Regions from separate parts of the Halomonas sp. DP8Y7-1 genome, predicted to be linked through region 1. Evidence: predicted binding sites of a transcription regulator. Region 1 holds the regulator's gene; each other region holds the start of a gene.
The links. Region 1 encodes sigma-54, which starts transcription at its own class of promoters, with help from an activator protein. Its sites were predicted from a motif close to TGGCACNNNNNTTGCTNT; they were not measured.
Positions count from the first base shown of each region.

Region 2: the regulator sigma-54 is predicted to act here: its motif matches at 1,314-1,331, upstream of speB (agmatinase).
Region 3: the regulator sigma-54 is predicted to act here: its motif matches at 1,066-1,083, upstream of glnA (glutamate--ammonia ligase).
Region 4: the regulator sigma-54 is predicted to act here: its motif matches at 1,790-1,807, upstream of KUV41_RS12225 (circularly permuted type 2 ATP-grasp protein).

Region 1 is NZ_JAHVIN010000012.1:116,536-119,631, reverse strand. Features, by position in the region: gene lptB (LPS export ABC transporter ATP-binding protein) at 1-222, shown strand, start outside; gene KUV41_RS14825 (RNA polymerase factor sigma-54) at 415-1,827, shown strand; gene hpf (ribosome hibernation-promoting factor, HPF/YfiA family) at 2,008-2,316, shown strand; gene ptsN (PTS IIA-like nitrogen regulatory protein PtsN) at 2,323-2,805, shown strand; gene rapZ (RNase adapter RapZ) at 3,052-3,096, shown strand, end outside.
Region 2 is NZ_JAHVIN010000002.1:86,515-89,610, reverse strand. Features, by position in the region: gene KUV41_RS01200 (YjiH family protein) at 1-201, opposite strand, end outside; gene speB (agmatinase) at 295-1,245, opposite strand; gene KUV41_RS01190 (sigma-54 interaction domain-containing protein) at 1,482-3,020, shown strand; gene KUV41_RS01185 (DUF805 domain-containing protein) at 3,050-3,096, opposite strand, start outside.
Region 3 is NZ_JAHVIN010000004.1:44,020-47,115, reverse strand. Features, by position in the region: gene KUV41_RS04805 (glycosyltransferase family 2 protein) at 234-752, opposite strand; gene glnA (glutamate--ammonia ligase) at 1,266-2,672, shown strand; gene KUV41_RS04795 (hypothetical protein) at 2,824-3,096, shown strand, end outside.
Region 4 is NZ_JAHVIN010000009.1:31,186-34,281, forward strand. Features, by position in the region: gene KUV41_RS12215 (phosphatidylglycerophosphatase A) at 1-114, opposite strand, end outside; gene KUV41_RS12220 (transglutaminase domain-containing protein) at 259-1,200, opposite strand; gene KUV41_RS12225 (circularly permuted type 2 ATP-grasp protein) at 1,939-3,096, shown strand, end outside.

The DNA.
Region 1 (3,096 bases):
GATCCGATCTCCGTCGGCGAGATCAAGTCAATCATTCGCCAGCTCAAGGCTCGTGACATCGGCGTCTTGATCACCGATCACAACGTGCGCGAGACGCTGGACATCTGTGACCGCGCCTACATTGTCGGCGACGGCCAGATCATCGCCGAAGGCAGTGCCGAGTCGATCCTTGCCAACCAGCGCGTCAAGGAAGTCTATCTCGGCGAAAACTTTCGCCTTTGACCACCATGGGCGCTGCCGGGCCGCTATGTTGGCAGGGTCTTCATGGCGCCCGCTCGACCTTGCACTGACGCGCATGCGGAGCACAGCAAGCCCTGCGCGCCATCCCCTGCCCACAAGTTGGCAAGAAGCTTGCATGGTACCTGACCCGCCGTTAGGGTAAGGCTTTTCAGCTCCACGAACGGAAGTCACATCATGGCCCTCAAGGCGTCACTGCAGCTGAAGATCGGCACCCAGCTGACCATGACCCCTCAGCTGCAACAGGCTATTGGCCTGCTCCAGCTTTCCACGCTGGACCTGCGCCAGGAAGTCCAGCAGGCGCTCGAGGCCAACCCGATGCTCGAGCTGGAGGATGAATTTGGCGAGCTGCAGGTCAAGGACAGCAAGGACGATGACTGGGCCGACGAGATCCCCTCCGAGCTAACGGTCGACAGCGACTGGTCCGATACCTATCAAGACCTTGGCACCGCCCCGGCCGGCAGCGCCGAGGCGCCCGACTTCGAGCGCCAGGCCAGCGGGCAATCCCTGCATGGCCACCTTAGCTGGCAGCTGGCCCTGCTGGACCTCAATGATAATGACAGGCGCATCGCAGAGTGCCTGATTGACGCGGTCAACGGCGATGGCTACCTGGTGGGACACCTTGACGATATCGCCCAGGGCCTGGCCGATGACGACGCTGCTGCCCCGCCCCTGCAGGACGTGGCGTCGGTACTGGCCAGGCTGCAGCAATTCGAACCTACCGGTGTATTTGCCCGAGATTTGCGCGAATGCCTGCAGCTGCAACTGGACAGCCTGCCCCGTGACACCCCCCTTCTGCCCCAGGCGGGAAGACTGGTACGCCAGTTTCTCGAGGCGCTGGCCAGCGGTGATCGTCGTCTGCTGAAGCGCCGCCTGAGCCTGACCGAAGAGCAGCTGGACGATGTCATCGAACTGATCCGTGGCCTCGACCCTAGGCCTGGCAGCCAGTACGGCGACAGCGACAACGACTATGTCATTCCCGATCTGGTGGTCCGCCACACCGAAGAAGGCTGGCGCGTCGAGCTGAACCCTGAGGCGATGCCACGCCTGCGCATTCAACCCGACTATGCGGCCTTGATCCGACGGGCCGACAAGAGCCAGGACAACCAGTTTCTGAAGGACCATCTGCAGGAGGCGCGCTGGCTGATCAAGAGCCTGGCAAGCCGCAACGACACCCTGTTGAGGGTCGGACGCGAAATCATGGAGCGGCAGCTCGATTTCCTCGAGCAGGGTGAAGCCGCCATGAAACCACTGGTGTTGGCAGACATTGCGGCCAAGGTCGAGATGCACGAATCGACCATCTCACGGGTGACGACCCAGAAATTCGTGCATACGCCACGGGGAGTGTTCGAGCTCAAGTATTTCTTTTCCAGCCAGGTGGGCCAGGATGGGGATGCCCATTCCAGCACTGCCATACGCGCCATGATCAAGTCGCTGATCCAGCAGGAGCCGCCTCGCAAACCGCTGTCTGACAGCAAATTGGTGGAGCTGCTCGCCGAAGACGGTGTCAACGTCGCCCGACGCACCGTCGCCAAGTATCGAGAAGCGATGAATATTCCCTCTTCAAGCGAGCGCAAGCGCCTGCGCTGAGCCCGGTCAGATGGCTCGAGACAGGCAGCGAGCAGAGCGCGTAGCGCAGTTACATGAAAAGCGCAAGCGCTTGAAATATCGCACGACATCTGCGTCTTAATGCGTAGAAGCAGGGGGGTTTGCAGGATCGGAAAAAGGGTTACAATCGAGCTACCACCCGCAAGAGCAAGGAGCCTTGTCATGCAAGTCAACATTACCGGCCACCACGTCGAATTGACCGATCCCCTGCGTGACTACGTACAAGAGAAGCTCGCCCGTGTGGAGCGCCACTACGACAACATCACCAATGTGCAGGTCACCCTCTCGGTGGAGAAGGAGCGCCAACAGGCTGCCTGTACGCTTCACGCTGCCGGTGCAGACCTGCATGCAGAAGCCCAGGACGGCGACATGTACGCCGCCATCGACGCCCTTGCCGACAAGCTGGACCGCCAGCTCGTCAAGCACAAGGAAAAATCCCAAGCCCGCGCCCAAGGCGCCGGAATTCGCTGACCTCTCATGACATTGGATGCCATTCTCCCCCCCGAGCGCACGCTATTTGACGTCCCGGGGGGCAGCAAGAAGAGGGTGCTGGAATTTTTCAGCACCTTCATTGCGCAGAACACACCAAGCCTGGATAGCCAGGAAGTCTTCAGTCGCCTGATCGGCCGCGAACGTCTGGGTAGCACCGGCATCGGCAATGGCGTGGCCATTCCGCATGCTCGCAACCCTCACTGCAAGGCCCCTATCTCTGGCTTTCTCAAGCTGGCAGAGCCGATTGATTTCGACGCCATCGACGGCGAACCGGTGGACCTGGTCTTTGTCTTGCTGGTGCCTGAGGAAGCGGATGATGCTCACCTTGCCCTGCTGGGACAGGTGGCCGGGGTCATGAATGACGCCGATACCCGACATCGTCTGCGCCACGCGACGTCCCAGCGCGAGCTGCACGAGCGCTTGCAGGAAGCGATTCGCCAGCAAGCCCCCGGCGACGCCACGACCTGACGGCACACGCCGAAAGCGCCTTGATCCTATGTCTTGATGGCGCACGCCTTGCCTGGCGCCTTGACGAATGGCGCCTCGCTAACAGGGGCCTCGCTGATGGGGAACTCGCTAATTAACCTCTAGCTGATTGCCATTTAGCTGATTACCATCTAGCTAGATAGCACGCTCTGATCGAGCGTGATCTGGCCGTCACCGCGCGGTTGACACCAACTGCCCTCTTATCGCCCCCTGCCAAGGAGACAGGACATGCAGCTCGTGATCATCAGTGGTCGCTCTGGCTCGGGAAAGTCC
Region 2 (3,096 bases), on a different contig from region 1:
CGGCAGCGCATCGCCAAGCGTGGCCTTGAGCCAGTCGGCGGCCAAGCCCATGCCGATATTGATGGTGTCGCCTACGGAGAAAGGTACCAGGAACAGCAGGATGCCGATCACAGACGGGATCAGGAACTTGAGCAGACCGTGGGTGCTTAGCTTGCCCCCTTCGGTGGTGATCTTGTCGGCAGAGTGCAGATGGGAAGACATGGGAGGGTCACTCTTTGATGTTGTAGTGTTCGGCGCTCCTTAAAGAGCGCCTCATAGGGACGAACCAGGGCCTCTCCCTGGCCCTGTCAACCGTCAGTCACGGCGCTTGACGCCGGGCAGCACGCACAGCATTTCATACAGCAGGGTGGCCCCCATCAGCGCGGTGTTGCCGCTGGGGTCGTAGGGCGGGGAGACCTCCACCAGATCACCACCCACAATGTTGAGTCCCTTGGCGCCGCGCACGATTTCCAGGCCCTGGGCCGAGGTCAGACCGCCCATTTCGACGGTGCCGGTGCCCGGTGCGACGGAGGGGTCAAGGCCGTCGATGTCGAACGAGATGTAGACCGGGCCATCGCCCATCTGCTCGCGAACCTCAGCCATCAGGGGCTCCAGCGACTTGTGCCAGCACTGCTCGGCCTGCACCACGCGGAAGCCTTGCTGGCGGCACCAGTCGAAGTCTTCAGCGGCATAGCCGGTGCCACGCAGGCCGATCTGCACCACACGGTTGGCGTCCAGCAGGCCTTCTTCCTGAGCCCGGCGGAACGGACAGCCGTGAGCGACTTCTTCACCGAACATGTGCTCGTTGACGTCAGCGTGGGCATCGATGTGGATCAGGCCAACGGGGCCGTGCTTCTTGGCGATGGCGCGCAGGATCGGCCAGGTCAGCGTGTGATCGCCGCCCAGGGTGAGCGGTACACAGTCATGGGCCAGTACCTGGTCATAGAAACCGGAGATGATGTCCAGGTTCTTCGGCAGGTTGAAGGTGTTGATCGGCACGTCGCCGATATCTGCCACCTGCAGGCTGTCGAAGGGCGCGGCCCCCGTTGCCATGTTGTAGGGACGCAGCATGCGCGACTCGTCGCGAATCTGGCGCGGCCCCAGGCGAGTGCCGGGACGGTTGGACGTACCGATGTCCATGGGAATGCCGATGAAGGCGGCATCGAGCCCCTGGGCGCTATCCTGAGTAGGCAGGCGCATCATGGTGGCTGGACCGCCGAAGCGAGGCATTTCGTTGCCGCCGAGGGGTTGGTTGAAGTCGCTCACTGGAACTCCTGACATCGCTGATGAGGTCACCTTGGCCAGACGACTGGCCAGGCATGCATAGGTTTGTTTAAGCAGGAGGTGTGCCAGTTCTGCGATTGTTATACTAAAGGCGCAAAAAATGTGCACGAAGTTGCCGTACACGGAGCGATATCCGGTGCTCGTTGATTCACTATTGAATCAATGGCGGGGCTAGCCGTGATACACTTTTGCATCAATGATGCGTTTATGGATCGCCGATGACTGACGATGCGCTGATACTTAAGACGATTATCGATACGGCGCACGATCACTTCTTTATCGTCGCGCCCGATGGCCATATACGGGACGTCAGTCCCGGAGCGGCGGCGGTCTACGGCATGTCCTGTGAAGAGCTCTGTGCCACCAGCGTGCAGCGGCTCGAAGCGGAGGGCGTGTTGACGCCGTCGGTCAGTCTTGAAGTCATTCGCACGGGCAAACCCACGCAACTGGTGCAGCACACAGGCACCGGGCGGCGGGTGATTGCCCAGGCACATCCGGTGTTTCAAGGCGAGCGCCTTATCGCCGTGGTGAGTCGCTCCATGGACTTGACCGATCTGCAGCTGTTGCAGCAGGAGTACGCGCTGCTGCAGCGACGCTTCAGCGAGCACTTGAGACGCGGTCACGCGATCGAGTCGGAGAGTGGCCTCCAGGGTGGCTTGCAAGAACAGGAGCTGGGGCATCTCGAGGTCAAGAGCCAGCTCATGGGCGAGGTGGCGCTCTTGCTCAAGCGTGTGGCCCCTACCGACGCTACCGTGCTGATGTTGGGAGAGTCAGGGGTCGGCAAGACGGCGTTCGCTCGCCAGCTTCATCGCTGGAGTTCACGCAAGGAAGGGCCGTTCATCGACGTCAACTGCGCCGCCATCCCTGAGAGCCTGTTCGAGTCCGAGATGTTTGGCTACTGCCAGGGCGCCTTTTCCGGAGCGGCCCCCGGTGGCCGCAAGGGGCTGATCGAGCAGGCTGAGGGCGGCACGCTGTTTCTTGACGAGATTGGTGAGCTGCCGCTGTCGGTGCAGACCAAGCTGCTCAAGACCATCCAGGACGGCAGCATCACGCGACTAGGGGACCGAGCGCCCCGGCGCGTCGATTTTCGTCTGGTCGTCGCCACCAATCAGGATCTCTCGGCGCGGGTCGAGGAGGGACTGTTTCGACTGGATCTCTACTATCGGCTGAATGTCATTCCCGTCACCCTGCCGCCCCTGCGCGAGCGGCGAGAGGACATTCCGGGCCTTGTCGAACGTCAGCTTGCGCGGCTCAACCGGCGCTACGGGCGAGACAAGATGCTGGCACGGGATGTCTGGCAGGCCCTGATGGGGTGGGAGTGGCCCGGCAATGTGCGCGAACTGGAGAACGTCATGGAGCGGGCTTGGCTCGCCAGTGACGATGTGATTCAAGCACGCGAAGTGCTGCCCGGCAGGCAGGTGCCCGCGGCGGCCGCGCCGGAAGCATTGGGCCAGGTGACGTCCCCGACATTCTCCCCTTCCTCGGTTGCTGCTGGCGCGGCCGCGGAGGAGATCGGGCGTGCCTCCGACGACAGTAGGAGCGTGACGGGCTCGAGGAATACGGCGGGGGACACCTGGGTGTCGCCAGGCAGGGGCGACGGGGAGGGTCTGAAGGAGACGCTTGCCCGGGTCGAGCGAGAGATTCTGGCGGACTGCTGCCGAACGCTGTCCAGCACTTACGCCATTGCCGAGCGCCTGGGGATCAGCCAGCCGAGCGTGGTGCGCAAGCTCCGCCAGCATGGGCTCAGAATCGGCTGAGCGGCGCGTGGCCGGCGATGGTACCGCCGTCAGAACAGGAAAAAGCAGCTGACCCAGATGCCTACGGTAAGCAGTG
Region 3 (3,096 bases), on a different contig from region 1:
TCTATCAACATGAGTATCAGCGTCATCCAGCGGGTCGCTGAGGGCCTGCCCCTGGCTGGCGCTTGGCAGGAGTGTACGGGGCTGCTGCATGGGAGCCGCTGCATCAGGGCCGCTGCATCAGGGCCGCTGCATCAGGGCCGCTGCATCAGGGCCGCAGTAGAGACATGCTCAGGATGGCATGGGCCAACTACGACATAACCGCCGTTGCGCGGCGGCTGCTGAGTAGCTGTCCCTCAGGCGCGCTGTACCAGCGCATTGGCCCGACAGGCCTTGAGCCGCGTGGCCAGGTCTTCTACGGCGCTCAGGTCCAGCGATGGATCAAAGCCTCCCAGGCGCTCGAACCAGTTGCGCTCTACGCCCAGTGCCCGTGTGGGCGTCTGTCGCAGCAGTTGGAACAGGGCCAGCGGACAAGGCCGAGATGGCCTGACCATGGGGCGTGATTCGTCGGCAGCCGCGGCCATCATGCGTTCTACCCAGGCAGAGTCCAGTGGGCCCAGGCAGAAGCCGAGCATTCGCCCATTGCTGTGGGAGGCTGCCAGGTTGAAGCGTCTCCCCATCGGCGCCGGACGGATGCGCACCAGCCGATAGTCTTTCGCGTGCTCACCGAGCTGTTCAGAGGTGATGCCACCATCGTCGATGACTATGATCTCGCTGCGCCCCTGGAACAGGGCAATCTGCTGGCGTGCTTGCGTCAGCCGACAGGACAAATCCTTGCCGGTCAGGCGGGCATCGATGATCAGGCTGATATTCACGACGACACTCCGAGGCGGGTGACGACGACCGTGACACGACGGTCGGCGACAAACGTAAGGAAGTGTATCCGTGCGTTGCAGAAGGTTCCAGCGACCCCTTACCCCTAGCGATCGCCTCGGCAGACTTCAGCGCCGAGATGGTTGAGGGTTATTTTGGTGCATAAAAGTTTCCAGCGCTTCATTTTGGTGCACAAGTGGGTCTTTGTCGCGATGGCCGTGAGCCAATGCGCTATGCTGGAGCAGCTGTGGCGAGAACTTAAAATCGATGAAAAACATGTGGTTGAAATTTTTTTGATCAATGCTGGTGCAATGATGGCACGCAACCTGCATTGTTTCTGACAGTGTCATCGTGTCGAGCACGTCACCATGGGAACTGTCCCGGGAGCGTGCTACAAAGGATCCCGGTACCCCTTTTGCTCCCTGGATCATCCCCCAATTCGAAGTCGGTGACATGGGATTGGTGCCGTCGCCCCAATGCTCGAGTCACGAACAAGTTTCACTCTGGAGGACCACATGTCAGACAAGACTCTCGCCCTGATCAACGAACATGACGTCAAGTGGGTTGACCTGCGTTTCACCGACACCCGCGGCAAGGAACAGCACGTCACTATTCCGGCCTCCGAGGTCGACGAGGAATTCTTCGAGAACGGCCAGATGTTCGATGGCTCCTCCATCAACGGCTGGAAGGGCATCAACGAGTCCGACATGATTCTGCGTCCGGAAGACGGCACCGGCTTCCTCGACCCCTTCACCGAAGACGCGACCCTGATTCTGCGTTGCGACATCATCGAGCCGGCTACCATGCAGGGCTACGAGCGCGACCCGCGTTCCATCGCCAAGCGCGCTGAGGCCTACCTGCAGTCTTCCGGCCTGGGTGATACTGCATTCTTCGGCCCCGAGCCCGAGTTCTTCATCTTTGATGAAGTGCACTGGAAGGCCGACATCGAAGGTGCGATGTACAAGATTTCCTCCGAAGAGGGTGCCTGGTCAACGGACCGCGCTGTCGAAGGCGGCAACCTGGGCCACCGTCCTCGGGTCAAGGGCGGCTACTTCCCGGTTCCCCCGGTGGACAGCTTCCATGACATGCGCGGCGCCATGTGTAACACCCTGGAAGCCATCGGCCAGAAGGTCGAGGTGCACCACCATGAGGTGTCCAACGCCGGCCAGAACGAAATTGGCGTAGCCTTCAACACCCTGGTCAAGAAGGCCGACGAAGTTCAGGAAATGAAGTACGTGATCCACAATGTGGCCCACGCCTACGGCAAGACCGCCACCTTCATGCCGAAGCCCCTGGTCGGCGACAACGGTAGCGGCATGCACGTGCACCAGTCCTTCTGGAAGGACGGTCAGAACCAGTTTGCTGGCGACCAGTACGCTGGCCTGTCTGAAATGGCGCTGTTCTACATCGGTGGCATCATCAAGCACGCACGTGCGCTGAACGCCTTCACCAACGCTTCTACCAACTCGTACAAGCGTCTGGTGCCGGGCTTCGAAGCACCGGTCATGCTGGCCTACAGTGCCCGTAACCGCTCTGCGTCGATCCGTATTCCGTACACCGCCAGCCCCAAGGGCAAGCGTGTCGAGGCGCGTTTCCCTGACCCGACCGCCAACCCCTACCTGTGCTTCGCGGCCATGCTGATGGCGGGTATCGATGGCATCAAGAACAAGATCCATCCTGGCGATGCCATGGACAAGAACCTCTACGACCTGCCGCCGGAAGAAGGCAAGTCAATTCCGACCGTGGCGGAAAGCCTCGACCAGGCGCTGGCGGCTCTCGACGAAGACCGCAGCTTCCTGACCGAAGGTGGTGTCTTCACCGACGACATGATCGATGCCTACATCGAGCTCAAGAACGAAGACGTGGAGCGCCTGCGCATGACCACGCACCCGATCGAGTTCGACATGTACTACAGCTGCTGATCCAGCGACGACGACACCGCGTCGTATATCGGCCCCGCCTTGAGCGGGGCCGATTTTTTTTGGCCTGGCCTTGCCCTCGAGCAAGCGATGCCCTTGGCCTGGCAGGACAGGCATCGCATGCTTGCCAGGACACCCCCATCAAGGAGCCACCGTGAAGCTACCCCCGCGCTGCCGGCAGGCCATGTCGCCACAGCCGTCGGGCCGCCTGCCGGCTCGGCGATGCCGGTTGGAGCTGATGTGGCTGGGGTGGATATGGCGGGAGCGGATATGGCTTTGGCGAGTATCGAGAGGCCTGCTGCTGACGATACTGCTGCTGTATGGCTCCCAGGGGAGTGCCGCCGATGCCCTCTATCGTCGCGTCGAACGTCATGGCGGCGTCACCTATAGCGATCGGCCGCTGGAAGGTGGAGAGCGCTTCGTGCCA
Region 4 (3,096 bases), on a different contig from region 1:
GCGCAGCAAGTACCAGGCCACGGGAATGCCGATCAAGGTTCCGACGGTTCCGGGGGCCCAGGGCGAGTGGCCTAGCCCGAAGCCTGTGGCGATCCAGATCAGCAGGTCCTGCATGACACCTCTCCAGCAGTGCGCCCCAGGGTATCGTCAGGCGCCAAGACGCCGATAGTGGCGATTGGAGAGCAGGAACGCAATGCGAACATCCCAGTGTGGTGTAACGCTCAGGCTCCAAGTGCTAGCGGCTCGGGCCGTGCCGTTTCAGCTGGCCAGCGGCTCGTCCATGCTGTCGCTATTGTCCCCATGACCCCCGGCGCTGGCGTCCGGGTCGCTGGCGATGGGCAGGACATCGACTTCGACCTCAAGCTGTTGCCGGCCGCCACCGGTCACGACGCCCTTGATCGGCGCTACGTCGTCATAGTCTCGGCCCCAACCCAGCAGCAAGTGACGCTCGCCAACGCGCACACCGTTGGTGGGGTCGAGGTCCAGCCAGCCCCACCCCGGTATCAGCACCGCGAACCAGGCATGTGAGGCGTCTGCCCCTAGCAGGCGGGGCTGCCCAGGAGGCGGACTGGTCTCCAGGTAGCCGCTGACGTAACGAGCGGCCAGGCCGATAGAGCGCAGGGCGGCGATCGCAAGATGGGCAAAATCCTGGCAGACCCCGCGACGCTCTACCAGTACCTGCGACGGCGTGGTTTCCAGGTTGCTGAACTGACTGTCGTAGTAGAACTCGTCATAGATACGGCGATTAAGGGCATCCACACACTCCACCAGGTCGCCGCCAGGGGGAAAGCAGGCCTCCACCCACGCCGCCAGCAGTGGACGACGCTCGATATAGGCCGAGTTTTCGAGAAATGGCTGAGCTTCCCAGTAGCTCGTGGTGCCAGGTGTTGCCAACAGGTCGCGGCAGGTTTCCCAGGACATGGCATTGGCAGGGGGCTGGGGCCGTGGGGAGGTGGTGATCCGCGCTTCCAGGGTCACTTCCAGCACCTGGTGCGGCGTGTCGATGGCAAACAGGTTGATACGGTTGCCAAAGGCATCGCAGCGTTGCTGGTGCAGCGGAGTCAGGGGCGATGTGGACAGGCGCGCGAAGGCCACCTGTTGCCAGCCCAGCACGCGAGGGGACAGACAGGCTTCGTTCTCGCTGAGCGTCACGATCTCGCTATAGCGATAGCGGGTGGTATGGCGCAGGTAATAGTTCATCTTGCAGTGCCCGAGCGAGGGCCTGATACGCGCATGACGCAGCGCCGGCTGGCAGGCACGTCATGGCCAAGGATGGACCGTCCTGCGGTCCCGGCATACGAGGACATGATGAGTGCGATGTGTCTCCTGATGACGAAGGGATACAGCACCCGTGGCGCTGTGATCAAGATGTACCCCAGGCTGGGCATCGGCTCAAGTCCGCCGTATGCCCGTTGAGCTGCACTGTAACCTTATACCCTCAGAACCTCATCCCTCAGGACCCCTGGCAAATATCCGCAGGTGGGTCCATGAGCTTGGCTCGCTTTCCTGACCAAGCTCTCCAGACCAAACTCTCCAGACCAAACTCTCGTGGCCAAACCATCCACACCCCTTTGGCGGCGACAAAGCATCCACATCCTGTTGAGGTTGGAGAGGCCGGCGTCAGCCCGTCGTGACGCACTGTCCTGGTGCGCGCGTCGGCAGAAGTGCCCCGAGGACGAGCCAGCAGCCTACCAGGGGAGTGACGCATGCGTCGCCATGTGGCCGTTGCGGTGCCGATTGTCCCGGCGGCTAACTTACCTGTGTCCGATACGGCAGATTTTCTGTGTTCTGGTACAGACCTTGCTATACAGCAGGTAGGGGACCCCGATATGTCGATGGGATGTACGCCAGTCTGGTGCATCACGATCCGGTGCAGGATGCCCCGGTGGACGAAGGCATAGCAGGGTAGACCGCTGTTGATAACAAGAGGGTGTGCCGATGAGCCATGTGGATTGGCAGCAGTACAACTGCGCTGGGTTCTACGATGAACTGGTGGCCATGCCCGGGATGCCGCGGGACGCGGCCAAGATGCTGTGCGACGTGCTGGAGGGATTTGCGCCGGATGAGCTGGCTGAGCGCAAGACGGCGGCAGAGATTGCCATCAGAACCATGGGCATCACCTTCACGGTGTACTCGGAAGGCAGCATGATCGATCGGGCCTGGCCCTTCGATATCGTACCCAGGATCATTCCCGCCGATGAATGGCGGCGTACCGAAGCCGGCCTGAAGCAGCGCGTCGAGGCGCTCAACCTGTTTATCGACGACCTCTACCATGACCAGAAGGTCATCAAGGATGGGGTCTTGCCCGCCGATGTGCTGGCGCAGTCGGTCAACTTTCGTCCCCAGTGTGTCGGTATCGACCCGCCCCACGGCGTCTGGGCACACATTTGTGGGTCCGACCTGGTGCGCGGTGGGGACGGCACGATCTACGTGCTGGAAGATAACCTGCGAATCCCCTCCGGCGTCTCGTACATGCTCGAGAACCGCAACGTGACCAAGCGCGTGCTGCCGGAGCTGTTTGCCTCGGGCAAGATTCTTCCCGTGGACGATTATGTGCCCCAGCTTTACGACATGCTGGCCGGCATGTCGCCTCGTCCCTGGGACGACCCGCAAGTGGTGGTGCTGACGCCGGGGATCTACAACTCTGCCTACTACGAGCATGCCTATCTGGCGCAGCAGATGGGGGTGCAGCTGGTCCAGGGCTCTGACCTTGTCGTCGATGATGACGATGTGGTCTACATGCGCACGGTACAGGGGCTGACCCGGGTAGACGTCATCTATCGGCGTATCGATGATGCCTTCCTCGACCCGGAGGCCTTCCGTGCCGACTCTGTATTGGGGGTGCCGGGACTGATGCGGGCCTGGCGCAGCGGCAAGGTGGCACTGGCCAATGCCCCCGGGGCCGGGGTGGCCGATGACAAGGTCGTTTATGCCTTCGTGCCGCAGCTGATCAAGTACTACCTGGACCAGGATGCCTTGCTGCCGAACGTACCGAGCTACCTCTGCATGCTTGAGGAGGATCGGCGCTACGTGCTGGAGCACCTGCATGAACTGGTGGTAAAGCCGGCCAACGAGTCAGGCGGCTACGGCATGCTG